DNA from 2 places in the Paenibacillus sp. JNUCC 34 genome. Region 1 is predicted to be linked to the other one. Evidence: riboswitches for the same ligand, from Rfam matches in the RefSeq annotation. Region 1 holds a riboswitch; the other holds the start of a gene.
The links. A riboswitch is a leader RNA that binds a small molecule or an ion and turns the genes downstream of it on or off. The one in region 1 is predicted to bind cyclic di-AMP.

Region 1 (7,784 bases):
ACTTGGGAACTGGATTTATTGAACTCATTTCACTGAAAGATGCCTATGCAGCCCGGACAACTCCTCTGGGCACTGCATTTGCCTCGTATGCGGAACAACGGGAAGGGATTTTCGGAGTAGCTTGGGAAGTAACGGGCGGGTTACAGGCCTTTGTAAACGAAGCAAACAATCAGGGCGTTACCTATTTGGGACCAACGGTACAACAAGCACCACTTGAGGATGGTTCATTTATAAAATTCAAGACAGCTTTTCTAGGATTCCACATGCCTTGGCTGATCGAATACGAGCATTCGCGCACTTGGCCTACCCCATACCATTTGGCTGGAGTAGAGCTCAATACAACGGATATAGAACGAGATATATCAGCCTATAAGGCTGCCTATCAATTGAGTGCTCCAATTGCATCAGAAAGTGGTCACAGCAATCAGAAATTGTTGCTTGATCGCGGATGGTTGTCACTGCAGCATACAGATCGGCCTGAAGATACAGGATTTCACACAATCGTCATTGAAAAGGAAGAAGCAACGTATCGAATTCATTGCTCTGAACATGGAATAGACGTTACATATTTAGGTTAGGACGTATTTGGTATGTAGTGTACAACTACAATAGCCGCAAGAACAGAAGATCTGTTCCTGCGGCTATTTTTAAGGAGAACCTGTTCAATTTACCCGGCAAGGCTACCTTGGAAGGCTCTAGCTGACCGATGGAGTCACTTTAAGCGTAGATAAGTCATTGAGACGAGGAAGTCCAATCCGATAGCTTCCTCGGGTCTCAATGCCCCCTACCCCCTGGCTGCCACTGATGGTGTTGTGAAACACGTCGTTCATGTTCACCGTCTCACGCATGGACGTATATGCCGTTTTAGCAGCCACATAGACCGGATCTAAGGCATGAATAAGTATCCGTCCCGGAGAGCTCGCAAAATTCGCTCCTGCCTGCAAGAGTGCTTCAAAATGCGATTGGCACGCACCGGCCACAACAACAAGGGTGTCCAGATTACGTTCATACTGCCTTGCGATCTGAATCGCCTTCACAAAATTTTGCGAATTTTTATAATTGTCCAAGCTATACAAATCATGAGATCGACGTCTTTTCAGCACACCATCATGCCCGGTAATAACAACAATATCTGGCCGGACACGCGGCAGCATTCGATATAAGGCCTCAGCCATAGATGATTCGTTAACATGATAACCTTCGGCTGGAACACGAAGCTGATTGTACAAGGTTAAGCTCTTTTCTAAATAATGGGGATCTCCATCTAAATGCAGCACCTTGCCGGGCACGTCGAAATATCCCTTTTCACTGGTTCCCCATTCGGTTCGCAGATCGGCCAAATGCCGCTCACTCTGCTCCTGCCGATCCTTTTGCAGGCGGGATAGCGACTCGTTTGCTTTGATCTGCGCCTGCTTCGTCCGTTCGCTTATCGTGGGATGCGGTACACGTATCAGATCCCCAAGGGGCGAGTCCGCCAGCAGCCGAAAGTCCGTTCCCTTAATAATGGCTGTGTTCTGCCGCACACCATCCACCCGGAACGTTACATCGCCGCCGTACGATTTACGAACGACCAAGTCTCCATAATTCATCACAACATCCCCCCTGCCTCTATCCTATGGGCGAATGCGGGGATTGGTTCATGATTGAGAAGGAATTAATAAAGCAGCCTTTTAGGGCTGCTTTTTAGATCTCTGTTTAGGTGATTCTCTTTGAAGCTGCACGATTCCATTGCCTCGTCCGTAGAACGCATTCGTATCTATCGTACTCCAGCCCTCAGAAGCACGCTGCTCAGCCGGGCGTATTCTTCGATGCTAAGGGTCTCACCGCGTCGTGAAGGCTCAATTTCAGCCTCCTGGAGCAGCTGCTCTAGCCGCTCACGTCCCTCTCCCGGGAAAAAGCGACTCTTCAAATTGTTCGCTATCGTCTTACGACGTTGAGCGAATGAAGCATGCACAACCTCGAAGAAGTGTTTCTCGTCATCGACCTCAACGGGAGGCTTGTCCCGCACCTTCAGACGAATGACGGCTGACTCTACATTCGGTTGGGGGATAAAGACGGTATGGGGAACCGTACACACCAGCTTCGGCTCACTATAATATTGGACTGCGATACTCAAGCTGCCGTAATCCTTGCTGCCTGGGGAGGCTGCCATGCGTACCGCAACCTCTTTTTGAATCATGACCACAATGTTCTCGAGCGGCAGCTTCTCTTCCAGCAGCTTCATCAATATCGGTGTCGTTACATAGTAAGGCAGATTGGCTACAACGCTGACCTTGGACACTCCGCTGAAATGATCGCGAAACAGCTCGTGCAAGTCCACCTTAAGCACGTCCCCGTGATGCACTCTTACATTGGGATACGGCTCAAGTACCTCTTGTAATATTGGAATAAGTCGCTGATCGATCTCCACCGCTGTAACTTTGTTTGCGGTCTGTGCCAGCTTCTCTGTTAAAGCTCCGATGCCGGGGCCGATCTCCAGTGCGCCTTTTTCCTTATCCAGGTCGGCTGCCTCTACAATCTTGTACAGTATATTTTGATCGATGAGAAAGTTTTGTCCAAGACTCTTCTTAAACGAGAAGCCATGACGATGTATAATCTCCTTCGTTCTCCTCGGGGTTGAAATATCCTCAATCCGTGTCATAGCTCTGTACCTCCCTCTTCCAGCTGAGCGAGCGCTGCTGCGAATTCTTCATGTGATATTTGAAACATGGCCAGCCGTTTATGAAACTGTTTGCCGTTACAGTATCCAATGCCGAGCAGGTTGCCCATCGTCATCCGTCTCGCTGCAGCCTGCGGGTGCACAATCAGCCCCGCTTCAATCAGATCATCCAGCCCAATGAGGCTTTCCGATCCTTCAAATGACGTATGCAATCGTTCCAGCGCATGGCGAATCGCCTCCGGCGATGCATTCTCCACCCCGATATCTCCTTTTCGCGTTGCATCGGCTTCCGGAATGAAGGCATGCTTACAGCCAGGGACCTTAGCGTCGATAATCTTGCGGATCCGCTCTCCGGCATGGTCCGGATCGGTTAAAATAATGATTCCGCGCCGTTCTTGCGCTAATGCAATTCGTTTCAGTATTCGGCTGTTAATGGCCGATCCTCCGGTTTCAATCGTGTCTGCTTCAACAGCCCGCTTCACTGCTACTGTATCGTCCCGGCCCTCCACGACAATGACTTCTTTGATCATTCCCTGTTTCTTCCTTCCCAAAACAAAAGAAGAGGATAATTATCCTCTTCTTAGCATCACATTAATATTAATTAAATAGTATAGCATTAGCATGGCAATGTAAAACGGAATTCATGCGTTAATTGAGCTCTGGTTTCACAGGGCCAATCACATAAACGGTATGCCCGCTTTTACGCCCAAATTTGTATGCCGATTTTAAAGAATTAAAATAGACATCAATTTTGTTGCCTTTAATGGCACCGCCGGTATCTTCTGCACGGCGGAAGCCCACGCCTTCAATATATACCCACCAACCGATTGGTATCACACTCGGGTCCACCGCAATCGTACGTCCTTCCGTTACGCGTGTACCGGAAGCTGTATTGGTCCCGATGCCTTCCTGTTCGGCGGAATAAGCTGTCATAGAAACATTGTTTAGTACTTTTTTATATTCGAAGTCAACTCCGGCTCTGGAAACCACATTGTTAACTTTAACCTTTTCGGATACCGCCTTAACTGCTGGCTTCTCTGGACTCGATTCCTTGGCTGCTGCCGTTCTCACGGTAGCATTCCCAGTCGTGGTTTTGTCAGCAGATGCAGTTTCAATAACAGGTGCTTCAGGCACTACTACTTTTTTCGTGCCGACTGCAATAATCTTATCCTTCGTCTTACGCTGTACCTCTTTGCCTATTACATTTTTTGAAACAAGCTTACCATCCTCATAGACTTTCTCAACATGATTAACCACAATGCCCGGCTTACCACTTTGAATCACCCGGTTATCGCCCTTCACAAGCGAAGGATCTGCCGTTTTGATGACACGGAAAGAGCGGTTTTCAGTTTGCTTAACCGTTTGTTTCGTGACGCGAACGACGCGAATGTCTGCTTTGTCGGTAATTTCCGTGTCCAGGGAAGGATTTATTATATCTTCGCCCTTGATTGAAATGCCTGTTTCCTTAAGTACATTTCCAACCGTATCTTGGGTAGTAAATATTGTGTTTACTTTGCCGTCTGCAGTCACTTTTACAGGTACTGCGAGTTTAATAAATACTCGATCTCCATCCTGAAGTACACCGTTTAACGGCATGGAAACCTCATCCTGCGGCTTCAGGGAGATGGCATGCTCATCCAGCACTTCATGAAGCATAGCCTCTCGGGTTTCCACTGTGGTGACACGGCCGTCAACCACAAGGTGAATTTCTTTGCTCGCCTGATTGTGAACAATCAGCAGTACGAGCACTGTAATTGCGATGGCGCCAATGGCGGCCAGCATTAGGTGACGCAAATTCTCATGCTTCCATCGTAATGCGTAAGACATGCTGGATGATTGTGATTCATGGGTCTCTTCTGGTTGAATAACGCCCACTATGTCATCCTCCTTCATAGTCCCGCCGTCTAGGTAACGCATGATGCATTTGACGTGACTATAGCAAATTGTCTCACAGGGTGCCCTGCTATCTATCTACACCCTGCGTTAATCCCCGTCTTCCCGTTCATACGATCGTCACCTCCTGTTTACCAAAAGTATGACGATACTGTCTCCAATATTCTAAAATAAAAGAAAGCCAAAGAAAGAGTTATAGAGACTCTTTCGTGGCTTCCTGATGTCTGGAATCTGGAAAATGCATGCACGAGTTTGCCTCTCTTACTTACGCTTACGGAGTTAGCTGTCGGGTTCGGACGTAAGAGAGACGCCCTATCTCAAGTCACCCGCTCATGGCGGATGCCCTCAAATTCACCCCAAAGACCCGAAATAGAAATCAAATACAGTGAAGCTCAGCATGATTGCCAGCTATTCCTGTATCGGTTCCCCCGTTCTCCGAACATCGGAGATTAAGCGAGACGGTTCATAAAATAATCGGCTGTTCGTTTCCGATCAGCTTCTTATCACTGAAAAGATGATATCCTGTTTCCATGCAGGTTGTAAAGCAACAATCAACCACATTTTTTCAGATAAAAGGTTAAAATATTGTAATATCGCCGCCTTTTTTGGTTAAAAAACTTTAATTGGTCGTGAATGCTCTGTTTTTCATTACATTTACTCTCGATTTCATTTAATACCAAATCGTTCCAGTCCATTTTTAGTCGTAATTGAACCTAATTCTTCCAGAGACAAGCCCCTAATCTCAGCTGCTGCCTCGGCCACTAATCTCACATGAGAAGACTCATTACGCTTCCCCCGAAACGGATGAGGCGTTAAGTAAGGGGAGTCGGTTTCGATGAGCAGTCGGTCCATCGGGACCTGTGCTAAAACCTCTTTTGGCTGTCTCGCATTTTTGAATGTTATCGGCCCGCCAAAAGAAATATGGAAGCCCATATGTAGGCACTGCTTGGCTGTTTCCCAGCTACCAGAAAAGGAGTGCATTACTCCACCAACCTCTGACGCCTTCTCTTCTTTCAAAATCTTCACGATATCCTCATGTGCATCCCGGTTATGAATAACAATCGGCATGTTCAATTCCCGTGCTAAACCAATCTGCCTACGCAGCACTTTATGCTGAACTTCCTTGGGAGAGGTGTCCCAATGATAATCCAGGCCGATTTCACCGATAGCCACAACTTTCTTATGGCTGCAAAGTGAAGCGATCCATTCCAAATCTCCATCTTTCATCGTTATTGCATCCACAGGATGCCAACCGACGGCCGCATAAATAAAATGATATGTTTCCGCCAATTTCATGGTGGTAGGAATCGTTTCCTGGTTAAAGCCAATATTGATCATTCGGGTTACACCGGCTTCCAGAGCACGGTTGATAACCTCCTCACGATCTTCGTCGAACTCGGGAGCATCCAGATGTGTATGTGTGTCGAATAACATAAATAAACAATCTCCTTTCTTGTCGCAGACCAGCACAATAATAACCGCCGGTTCTAGCTGTTCAATACTTTGCTAATATCCGTTTATCAACCTTGTCCAAACACGGTTTTGAGATCCTCCGGCAAGGTATTCAAAACGTTCCTCACCTTTTCCTCAGGAAAGTATAAACGGTATCGCCCGCGGTGAATCCCGCTAATAGAGCGCACAATATCAGATACTTCGGATATTTCACGAACATGTTCATGTCTGTCCAGCAACAAAATCTGTTTATCGCTCTCAGGCGAGCCGGAATGAAATTCATCATAAGGAAGATCGGTCGGATAATCAATCTCGAAATCATAATCCGGGTGAAGTCCAGCATCACGAAATGCCTGGCGGATTCCGTCGACGGTCTCTCTATCTATGGTGTCGATTTCTACATATTTATAGAGCCTGCGATGCATAAACCGACCACATAAATCACACAGAAGCTCATCCTTCTCGGCCGTCCACTGCAAAAAAGTCGTCTGAATCAACGCTTCATCCAGACGCAAATACTGACTCACCGTGAGATTTCCCTCAAATAAAGCTGGCAGCGGATCCACCATAAAACTGAATTCATAACCTTCGCGGTATAGTTCCTTCGCTCTCCTGAAGATTTGCCTCAGTATAATCTCCGAACTTCGGGTCACCGGATGAAAATAAACCTGCCAGTACATCTGATACCTGGACATCAAATAATCTTCCACCGCATGCATGCCTGATTCCTTCACCACCACACGGTCCCGATACGGGCGTAGCATCCGCAATATCCGGTCAATATCAATCGTGCCATAATTAACACCTGTGTAGTATGCATCGCGCAACAGGTAATCCATCCGGTCTGCATCCAGCGGACTGGTCACAAGATTGATGACGATCGGCTTTTCATATGTTTTGTTGATGACTGAGGCTACCCGCTGCGGAAAATCTAAATCCACCTCTTGGAGGACGCTATTTACACATGTATCTCCAAGCAGAATTTTACAAGTCCAGTTCTCGTGATTCATTTGAAAAGCCTCTTCTATAGAATGAGAAAATGGCCCGTGTCCGAGATCATGCAGCAGTGCCGCACATAAAGTGAGCAGACGCTCTTCTTTTGGCCAATCGGGATAACCGCTACGTTCGAATTGAGAAATGATTCTTCTCGTAATTTCATATACGCCTAATGAATGTGAGAAACGACTATGCTCGGCTCCATGAAAAGTTAGGAAGGAAGTCCCAAGCTGCCTTACCCTGCGAAGCCGCTGAAATTCCGGTGTATTAATTAACCGCCAGATCATGTCATCCTGTACATGAATATAGTTGTGAACCGGATCTTTAAATACTTTTTCCTCAGTAATCGGTAAATGCATGCTTCTCATCTCCTTATCCTGAACATCGAAATTATTGCTTCCCCACTTTTTTTTGACACCTACTGTCGAACGATGTCGAATAACGTAAAATCCCGCTTTCCAAATCGACATGAACAAAAACAAGCTTATTTACCTAAGACTTTTGACATTTCTCTAGTAGAATAAGGCTTTTGTTCACTATATTTTCGTAAATTAGTTTCTTATTTTCAAATTTATAGGTTGACTGTTTTGGGAATCGTTGGTACTATAAATAACATAAAAAAGAGAACAATGTCGAATTATGACTTTTTTAAATTATTGGCGAGAGGGGCATCAATCAGTTATGATGAAATCAACAGGTATTGTAAGAAAAGTAGATGAACTAGGACGGGTCGTTATTCCAATTGAACTCCGTCGTACATTAGGAATCGGTGAGAAGGATGCAC
Region 2 (7,784 bases), 2.4 Mb from region 1:
CTGCTTGATACCGGATAAAGCAATGCTCTCGATGATATAACGCTGAAGGAATAAATATACGACAACGACCGGAATAAGACTTATCGTCGTCGCGGCCATAATGATAGCAGGCTGCTGATTAATACCATTGTTATACGTGAACATGGCCAAACCGATTTGTATGGTGTATTTAGCAGCAGTCTTCAAAATAAGCAGCGGCCACAGCATATCATTCCAGACACCAAGAAACAGCAATATGACCATGGTTGCGATAATCGGTGTACACAGCGGCAGGTAGACCCGGCTGAACACGGTGATTTCCTTGGCTCCATCCAGCACGGCTGCTTCCCTTAAACTGCTCGGCAGCTGGTCAAAGAACGCTTTGGCCAAAAATGTTCCAAATGCATAGTTCATCGCAGGAAGATAAAATGCCAGATAATTATCAACAAGACCTAACTTGCTGAAGAGCAAATACTGTGGAATCATCGTCATCTCGAATGGAATCATCATCGTGCTCAGTGCGAGTAAGAGCACTAGGTTCGCCCCTTTGAAGCGGAGCTTGGATAAGGCATAGCCCGACAACAAGGCCGAAAGCGAACTAATGATAATGACCCCACCGCTGACAATGACTGAGTTACCGATATATTTGAACATTTTAATATTGGTAAAAGCCGCTTCGAATGTCCTGATCGACGGTTCCTCGGGCCAAATCTTGGGCGGAAACGATATATTAAGCCGCGCTCCCCAATCGAAGCTCGTTACAAGCATCCAGAGAAACGGCACAATCATTAAAAACGAGCCTAAAAACAGAACAATGGTCAGTATAAGCTGACTTAAAGATATCCTTTTGCGGCGAACGGTTACTTTGGGTATTACTGTATCGGCCATGATTTCCCTCCTATCCTTTTTACTGACGGTTTCTCACTTGTTCAAATACGGTCCTTGTGTTAATCCAGACTGTCTTTACGTCGGTTAAGCAGCATGAGAAATACCGTCAGCACGAGGATTATTAGGAACAGCAGATAAGACACTGCCGTGGCAAGCCCCATCTGTGAAGCCAGAAATGCATTGCGGTAAATATACAGCACGACCGTCATCAGACTGCCTCCAGGATTACCGGCTGTACCTCCGATCAACCAAACGTCTGTAAATCTTTTCATACCACCGATGGTTCCCATAATGAGCATAAAGACAAATATTGGCCGCAAGTAGGGAATGGTAATATAGAGCCACTTACGGTACGTTCCCGCTCCATCCACTTCTGCAGCTTCGTATAGATCACGGGGAACACTTTGCAATCCAGCCAAAAAAATGATCGTGTTATAGCCAAGCGCACCCCATAGGCTCATCAATACAATGCTGTACCGGGAAACCTCCGGATTCGTAAACCAGCCAACCGGCTCAAGACCGATAAAACTGATCACGAAATTGATCAACCCTTCCTTTGAAGGAAAGAACAAGAATGAGAATAACAGGCTTGTTGCGACTCCAGATACTACGTTAGGCAGAAAGTAGACCGCTTTAAAAAAATTTTTTCCCAGATGCCATTTCAAATTGTTGATCAGACTTGCGAGAATGAACGACAGGGCAATGCCAAGCAGTACGGACCAGATGCCCATCACAAAGGTGTTTGTAAGCGCTTGCCAAAATAAGGAGTCTTCTAAAGCATAACTGTAATTGCTCATACCTACCCATTTTCCATTCAAAGCAAGGCCTGATGTCTGGTGAAAACTCATAAACAGTGCAGCAAACATCGGATAAATGGCAAAAGCAAGCACACCGACAATCAAAGGAGCACTAAACAAGTAACCCATCCAATCATTACGTGTAAATCTGAACTTCCTCTTGGACATAGTCCTTTGATTGGATAGGTATTTCCCTTCTGGGGTGGATGACAAACAGCCCCTCCTCCTCTCTAGATTGAGATCCGGATTGAATGACGAATGGATGTACACTCGCTCTAATCCATTCTGTAAATGGTTATGTGGACAAATCCGGAATATGTTGTTTTTTTATACGCCAATTTATTTCTATAACCAAAAAACCTGCGAGAATTCCGCAGGTTTTGGTTGTAATTTCCTCCTTCCTGCGGATCTTTTTTATAACAGCAGGCTTATTGTCAGCAGATTAAACAAGGCCAGCGGCAGAATAGGATTGAAAGGGGCAATAGGTCCCGGAGGGTTGAAACCAGGGGAAAATCCCGGAAAGAAACCACGCATGTCGTCAAGTGGATCCATGCTCAAATACACAAAATCCACATCCACCCCTACTACCACACCCACAATAATCTCATTATGCACCGTGTGGACTTGCACTTTTCGATTGACCATGTTATTCATCGCATGATGTACTTTTTCCTTGTGTTGTTTCATTAAATGCGCGGTATGTTGGTCGCATTGGTAAACGACATGATGACTCGGGTATGTTGTTGTCATATGTTCACTCCTTTTATCGTCCTTACCCTCATTGTATGCATACGCCCAATACAGGGTGTATGCCTATTATTAACATAAAGAAGGGGTTGTCCCCAAGTCATCACAGATGACCAGAAGACAACCCCTTTTTTTGTTATATAAAAATCATTTTAAAATCCGATTTGCGCCATTATATTTAGGTCCCCAATAGGAGCTGTTTATGCTGTCAATTGTTACTCCGCTGCTAGTGGCAGAAATAAATTTATTATCACCGATATAAATGCCTACATGAGATGTTGAAACTTTGTTAGTAATGAAAAATACGAGATCCCCTTGTTTTAAATTGCTCTTTGACACCGAAGTTCCGTAATTGTCATGCATCGACACGGAGCTATGAGGCAAGCTGACACCCATTTTACCATACACATACTTCACATAACCCGAGCAATCAAATCCGGTGGATGGCGAGGCACCTCCCCAAACGTATTTGGTCCCAAGGTATTGTTTAGCTAGTGATACAGCCTGATTTCCTTGGGAAGTGCTTGGAGCTGTCCAGGCAGGAGGATAATTTTTTCCATCCGTACTGATGATAGCAATTTTGTTTTTAGAGTCCCACTTCAAAGAATAGCCAAACGTTTCTGATACAAACCGAACGGGAACAAAAGAACGGCCATCGACGATCCGCATGCTCGTGTCCATGACAACTTGTTTAGAACCGACTAAAGCAATATTGGAACCGGATTTTAGTACGATGGTGGTGTTTCCCTTTTTAATCGTTACTTTAGAGCTCGTAGAACTAATCTTTTCATAGTTTACGGTGGAGCCCATTTTTTCTACGATCATTCGAATAGGCACCTGAGTGAATCCTTTACTGTCAATAAACGGCTGCTCGTCCGGAAAAGAAACTAAGGAATCGTTAATTTGTACCTTAATGGAAGAAGTAGCAGCGCTCGCTGGATCAGAGCTAAGTACGAGAGTCGAGGCGACAATGGCCCCTGAAAGTAAAACCGATTTCAGTAAGTTATTCATGATGTTTTCCTCCCTGTTGCTTCCGAGGTTAGTTGACGGATTCGGAAAGAGGTATTTCCTAGTTTATATTTTCAAATAAACATTCACCCCAAATAAAGCTCCCCCGTACCAAACGTTATGCTCGTCTGGATTCAGCACTTAATAAACCAAGTTAACCATTATAAAGTAACATACCCAGCTCTTTGATATAGGTCGAAATTGTGTCCATTTTATGAAATTATGAACAGATTGTAACTTTTAGAGCGAAATTGATACTTTTTCGATACTTATAGTACGTGTTCAAAAAGGTCGGTTTTCAGCACCGAAGCATATGCTTCCGATGTGCGTTTTTTCAAAACGCTTGAGTTGGATGAAGCTAGGGACTGAGGAGCGGAGCTGCACGTTTTCGTAGAAAACGTCTTCGGAAGCATCAGCTGTTTTGGGTACGTGAGCACCTAAAATGTTTCCGGAGGAAACATACTTCGTAAGCATCCACTTAGGACCGGCTGAATTCAAGATTCGATGCCGAGCCCACTTCCTGATTCACTTCGTGATCAAAAGCGGACTTTTTGAACAACCTCTTATAACAATTCGGACTTCACCATATACATATATAATGAAAACCTCGCTTGACTTTTTCCAAAAAGAAACCGTATATTAATGTCATACCCTCTTAATAAGGAGAGATTTTGATGTCGGTGGTCGTTCTTAACTAACCAAATTTCATATGATTGGAAAAACCCTTTTTTTCATGGCCTGAAAAGGCTATGTTTATTTTCTTATGGTTTTTTCCATCTGTGTAATTAGTTAAGAACAACGGATATCAATTGAAGCCCGGGAGGTCTATCCTGTTTTGGCGTCTTTTCATCCGTGCTGAGTTCAGCACGGATTTTTTGGTAAATAGGACTGCGTACAGTAAGTGCTGGCAGCTCTATTTCCTATGGAGACGATCAATTTCAAGGCGGACTGACTAAAGGCAGAGAGTGAACCTACGTTCATTCTCTGCCTTTTTTTGTTTTTCACGGGCTCTTTCAGGCAAATATACACCAATACAAAGGAGTTTGATCACAAATGAATTTAGCTACAATGAAATTACTGCAATTCGACAAGGTCCAAACCGAACTGGAACGCTTTGCCGTCTCATATCTCGGGAAAAATCACATTCGTGAAATGACCCCTCTCACCCAGCTCAAGGTAATCCGGCATAGGCTGGATGAAACTTCTGAAGCCAGTACACTACTCCGTGCTGGGGCAAGTATACCCATCCCTTCCTTGGAGGGAATAGAACCTGTTCAACAGCTGCTGGGGACCGGTTATGTGCTTAGTGAACGCGACTTCGGCCATATCCAACAATTCCTACGCAGCTGCAGGCAGCTCATACGTTATATGGCCACCAAGAGCGAAATTGCTCCAAAGATAGCCTCATACGCCACTTCAATGTATGAACTCGCTTCATTGCTCTCAGAAATCGAACGCTGTATTTATAGCGGCCGTGTTGTTGATGGTGCAAGTAAGGAGCTTGCGAGAGTCCGCAAAAAAATCGCTGTATCTGAAGAGCGAGTCAAGCGAAAACTCGACAGTTTACTCAGCAAACACCGAGCCATCATGCAGGAAAGTCTGGTCAGCAAACGTAACGGCAGGTATGTTCTGCCCATCAAGAAAGAACACCGCAAGCAAGTTAACGGGGTCGTGCTGGATGAATCGGCAAGCGGACAAACGGTTTATATCGAGCCTAGTGATGTCGCAAGCCTCCAACATGAGCTGAGCTTTTTGCAATCCGAAGAAACCCGTGAAGAGACCAAAGTGCTCAGTGCATTGACCGAAACGGCTGAGAGATACAGTCACGAATTGAAGCTGAATGCAGATACTGTCGGAATGTACGATTTTATTATCGCGAGGGGTAAATACGCCCTGTCCATCAGCGGACGAAACGTGGAACTTAATGATCAGGGGATCATTGCGCTCAAGCAGGCCACCCATCCTCTGTTGGGGCCAGGTATGGTCCCACTGGATTTTGCAATCGGTCGTAACTACAAGTCCCTGATCATAACAGGTCCAAATACAGGCGGTAAGACATTAACACTCAAAACCGTTGGTCTATTAACCATGATGGTTCAGTCGGGTCTGCTCATCCCTGTTCAGGAAGGCAGTCAATGCAGCATATATGAACAGATTTCAGTCGATATCGGAGATGGTCAAAGCATTGAACATGCGCTTAGCACCTTTTCGGCTCATATAAGAAACGTCAATCATATTTTACAAACCGCCAATGACAAAACGCTGATATTACTGGATGAAATGGCTTCAGGCACGGATCCTGGAGAAGGTATCGGCCTCTCGATCGCCGTGCTGGAAGAGCTGCATCGCCGCAGGGCTACGGTTGTCGTTACGACTCACTTTACAGAAATCAAAAATTTTGCACGTATAACTCCTGGGTTCGAAAACGCACGAATGGAGTTTGACACAGAGACACTTGAACCGAAATACCGGTTGAAAATCGGAGAGGCCGGACAAAGCTATGCTTTTGTCATTGCTGAGAAATTGGGGATTCCTTCAGCAATCATTGCACGTTCCCGAGAAATTTCTGAAGCTGGTGTAGGACATGACAATACGATGTTCCCAAGTTACAACGTCTCCACGAATGAATCCCATACAGATGAGATTCATGTGCCTGCTAATGAAGACAATCCGGAAGATGTATCTATTGAGGAAAGTCACAGTCCTGATGAGGATGATTTCTCTGATCAATCAAGTCACGATGTAGAAAAACGATCCGAGGAAACGCCTCACAGCGAAGGTCGAATTCATGAGAAAGATCATAGCTCGAAATCCACTAATTATGAGCTCGGAGACAGCGTGTACGTATCGTCCTTGAACAGGACGGGTATCGTCTGTGAAACTCAAGATTCGCGCGGTATGGTTGGCGTGATGATCCAAAAACAAAAGATCAAAATCAACCACAAACGCCTCACACTGCATATTGCAGGTAAAGATCTGTATCCTGAAGACTATGACATGGATATCGTTTTTGAGAGTAAAGAGAACCGCAAGAAACGGAAGTTGATGAACCGAAAGCATGTCGAGGGACTAACCATTGAAATAAAACCTGAATCCTAAAGGAGGACATAACTATGATAAGAACAGAAAAAATCCAGGATTACACCCAAGTAGAACAACTGCTGAAAAACGCGTTTAAGAATGAGGCTGAGCCTCGACTTGTTGAACGTATCCGTGACACCGAAGACTTTATTCCGGATTTGTCCATCGTAGCCGAGGCAGATGGACAAATTACCGGGCACATCATGTTCAGCTTAACTGAAGTATTAGATGATGATCAATCATATCAAGTAGGTTGTCTCGCCCCTCTCGCCGTTGAGCCGACCTTACAGCGTAAGGGGATTGGCGGGGCGTTAATTCGAGAAGGTCTGAACAGATGCCGGCAATTCAACATCCCGTTAGTATTTCTGATCGGTCATCCTTCGTATTATCCGCAATTTGGATTTGTTAAGGCAGGTGATTATGGCTTTCAATTGAAACAGTTCGAGGTTCCGGAAGAGGTCTTTATGGTTTACGAAATCGAGGAAGGTGCTCTACACCGTTTCAAGGGCGAGCTCTGCTATTCCGACGCCTTTTTGGAAATGGAATGAATCGCTTCAATAAATAAAAACAACAATCCTTCATCAATCAGCGCCATAACCAGATTTGTGGCAATGTCGGCGGTAAATGTTGTACAATAAAGCTTAAATGACAATTTGAAGGATGGTTTTCAACATGTATTTAGCTGATGATTGGAAAGATTATGAAGTTATAGATACCGGAGGCGGAGAAAAGCTCGAACGTTGGGGCGATGTTATTCTGCGCCGCCCGGATCCGCAAATTATTTGGCCGCTCAACAATGACAGTAGTGTATGGAGAAACGTTCACGGCCATTATCACCGGAGCTCATCGGGCGGCGGAAGCTGGGATATGAAGAAGCAGCTTCCTGAGCGTTGGAACATCTCCTATGACCAGCTTAAATTTCACATCCGTCCGACGAGCTTTAAGCATACCGGTCTGTTCCCTGAGCAGGCTGCTAACTGGCGCTGGATGATGAACAAAATTTCGGACGCCGGTCGTCCAATCCGTGTGCTCAATCTGTTCGCATACACTGGAGGAGCAACCGTTGCTGCAGCTTATGCTGGCGCACAGGTAGTTCATGTAGATGCAGCAAAAGGCATGGTACAATGGGCGAAGGAAAACGTGGCTTTGTCCGGTCTATCAGACCGCCCTGTCCGCTTCATCACGGATGACGTATTCAAATTCGTACAACGTGAGCAGCGCCGCGGGAACAAGTATGAAGCTATCATTATGGATCCCCCATCCTACGGCCGGGGTCCAAGCGGA

Region 2: another riboswitch for cyclic di-AMP. It lies ahead of AC2TF5_RS17005 (C40 family peptidase); the one in region 1 lies ahead of AC2TF5_RS27755 (resuscitation-promoting factor).

Annotation. Positions count from the first base shown of each region.
Region 1 is NZ_CM177770.1:6,007,414-6,015,197, forward strand. It holds gene AC2TF5_RS27735 (VOC family protein) at 1-578, shown strand, start outside; gene yabG (sporulation peptidase YabG) at 696-1,589, opposite strand; gene rsmA (16S rRNA (adenine(1518)-N(6)/adenine(1519)-N(6))-dimethyltransferase RsmA) at 1,757-2,641, opposite strand; gene rnmV (ribonuclease M5) at 2,638-3,189, opposite strand; gene AC2TF5_RS27755 (resuscitation-promoting factor) at 3,308-4,534, opposite strand; cyclic di-AMP (ydaO/yuaA leader) riboswitch at 4,806-5,018, opposite strand; gene AC2TF5_RS27760 (TatD family hydrolase) at 5,219-5,986, opposite strand; gene AC2TF5_RS27765 (HD domain-containing protein) at 6,073-7,359, opposite strand; gene AC2TF5_RS27770 (AbrB/MazE/SpoVT family DNA-binding domain-containing protein) at 7,682-7,784, shown strand, end outside.
Region 2 is NZ_CM177770.1:3,637,065-3,644,848, forward strand. It holds gene AC2TF5_RS16990 (carbohydrate ABC transporter permease) at 1-867, opposite strand, end outside; gene AC2TF5_RS16995 (carbohydrate ABC transporter permease) at 927-1,877, opposite strand; gene AC2TF5_RS17000 (hypothetical protein) at 2,079-2,414, opposite strand; gene AC2TF5_RS17005 (C40 family peptidase) at 2,559-3,422, opposite strand; cyclic di-AMP (ydaO/yuaA leader) riboswitch at 3,425-3,569, opposite strand; gene AC2TF5_RS17010 (endonuclease MutS2) at 4,473-6,518, shown strand; gene AC2TF5_RS17015 (GNAT family N-acetyltransferase) at 6,533-7,048, shown strand; gene AC2TF5_RS17020 (class I SAM-dependent methyltransferase) at 7,173-7,784, shown strand, end outside.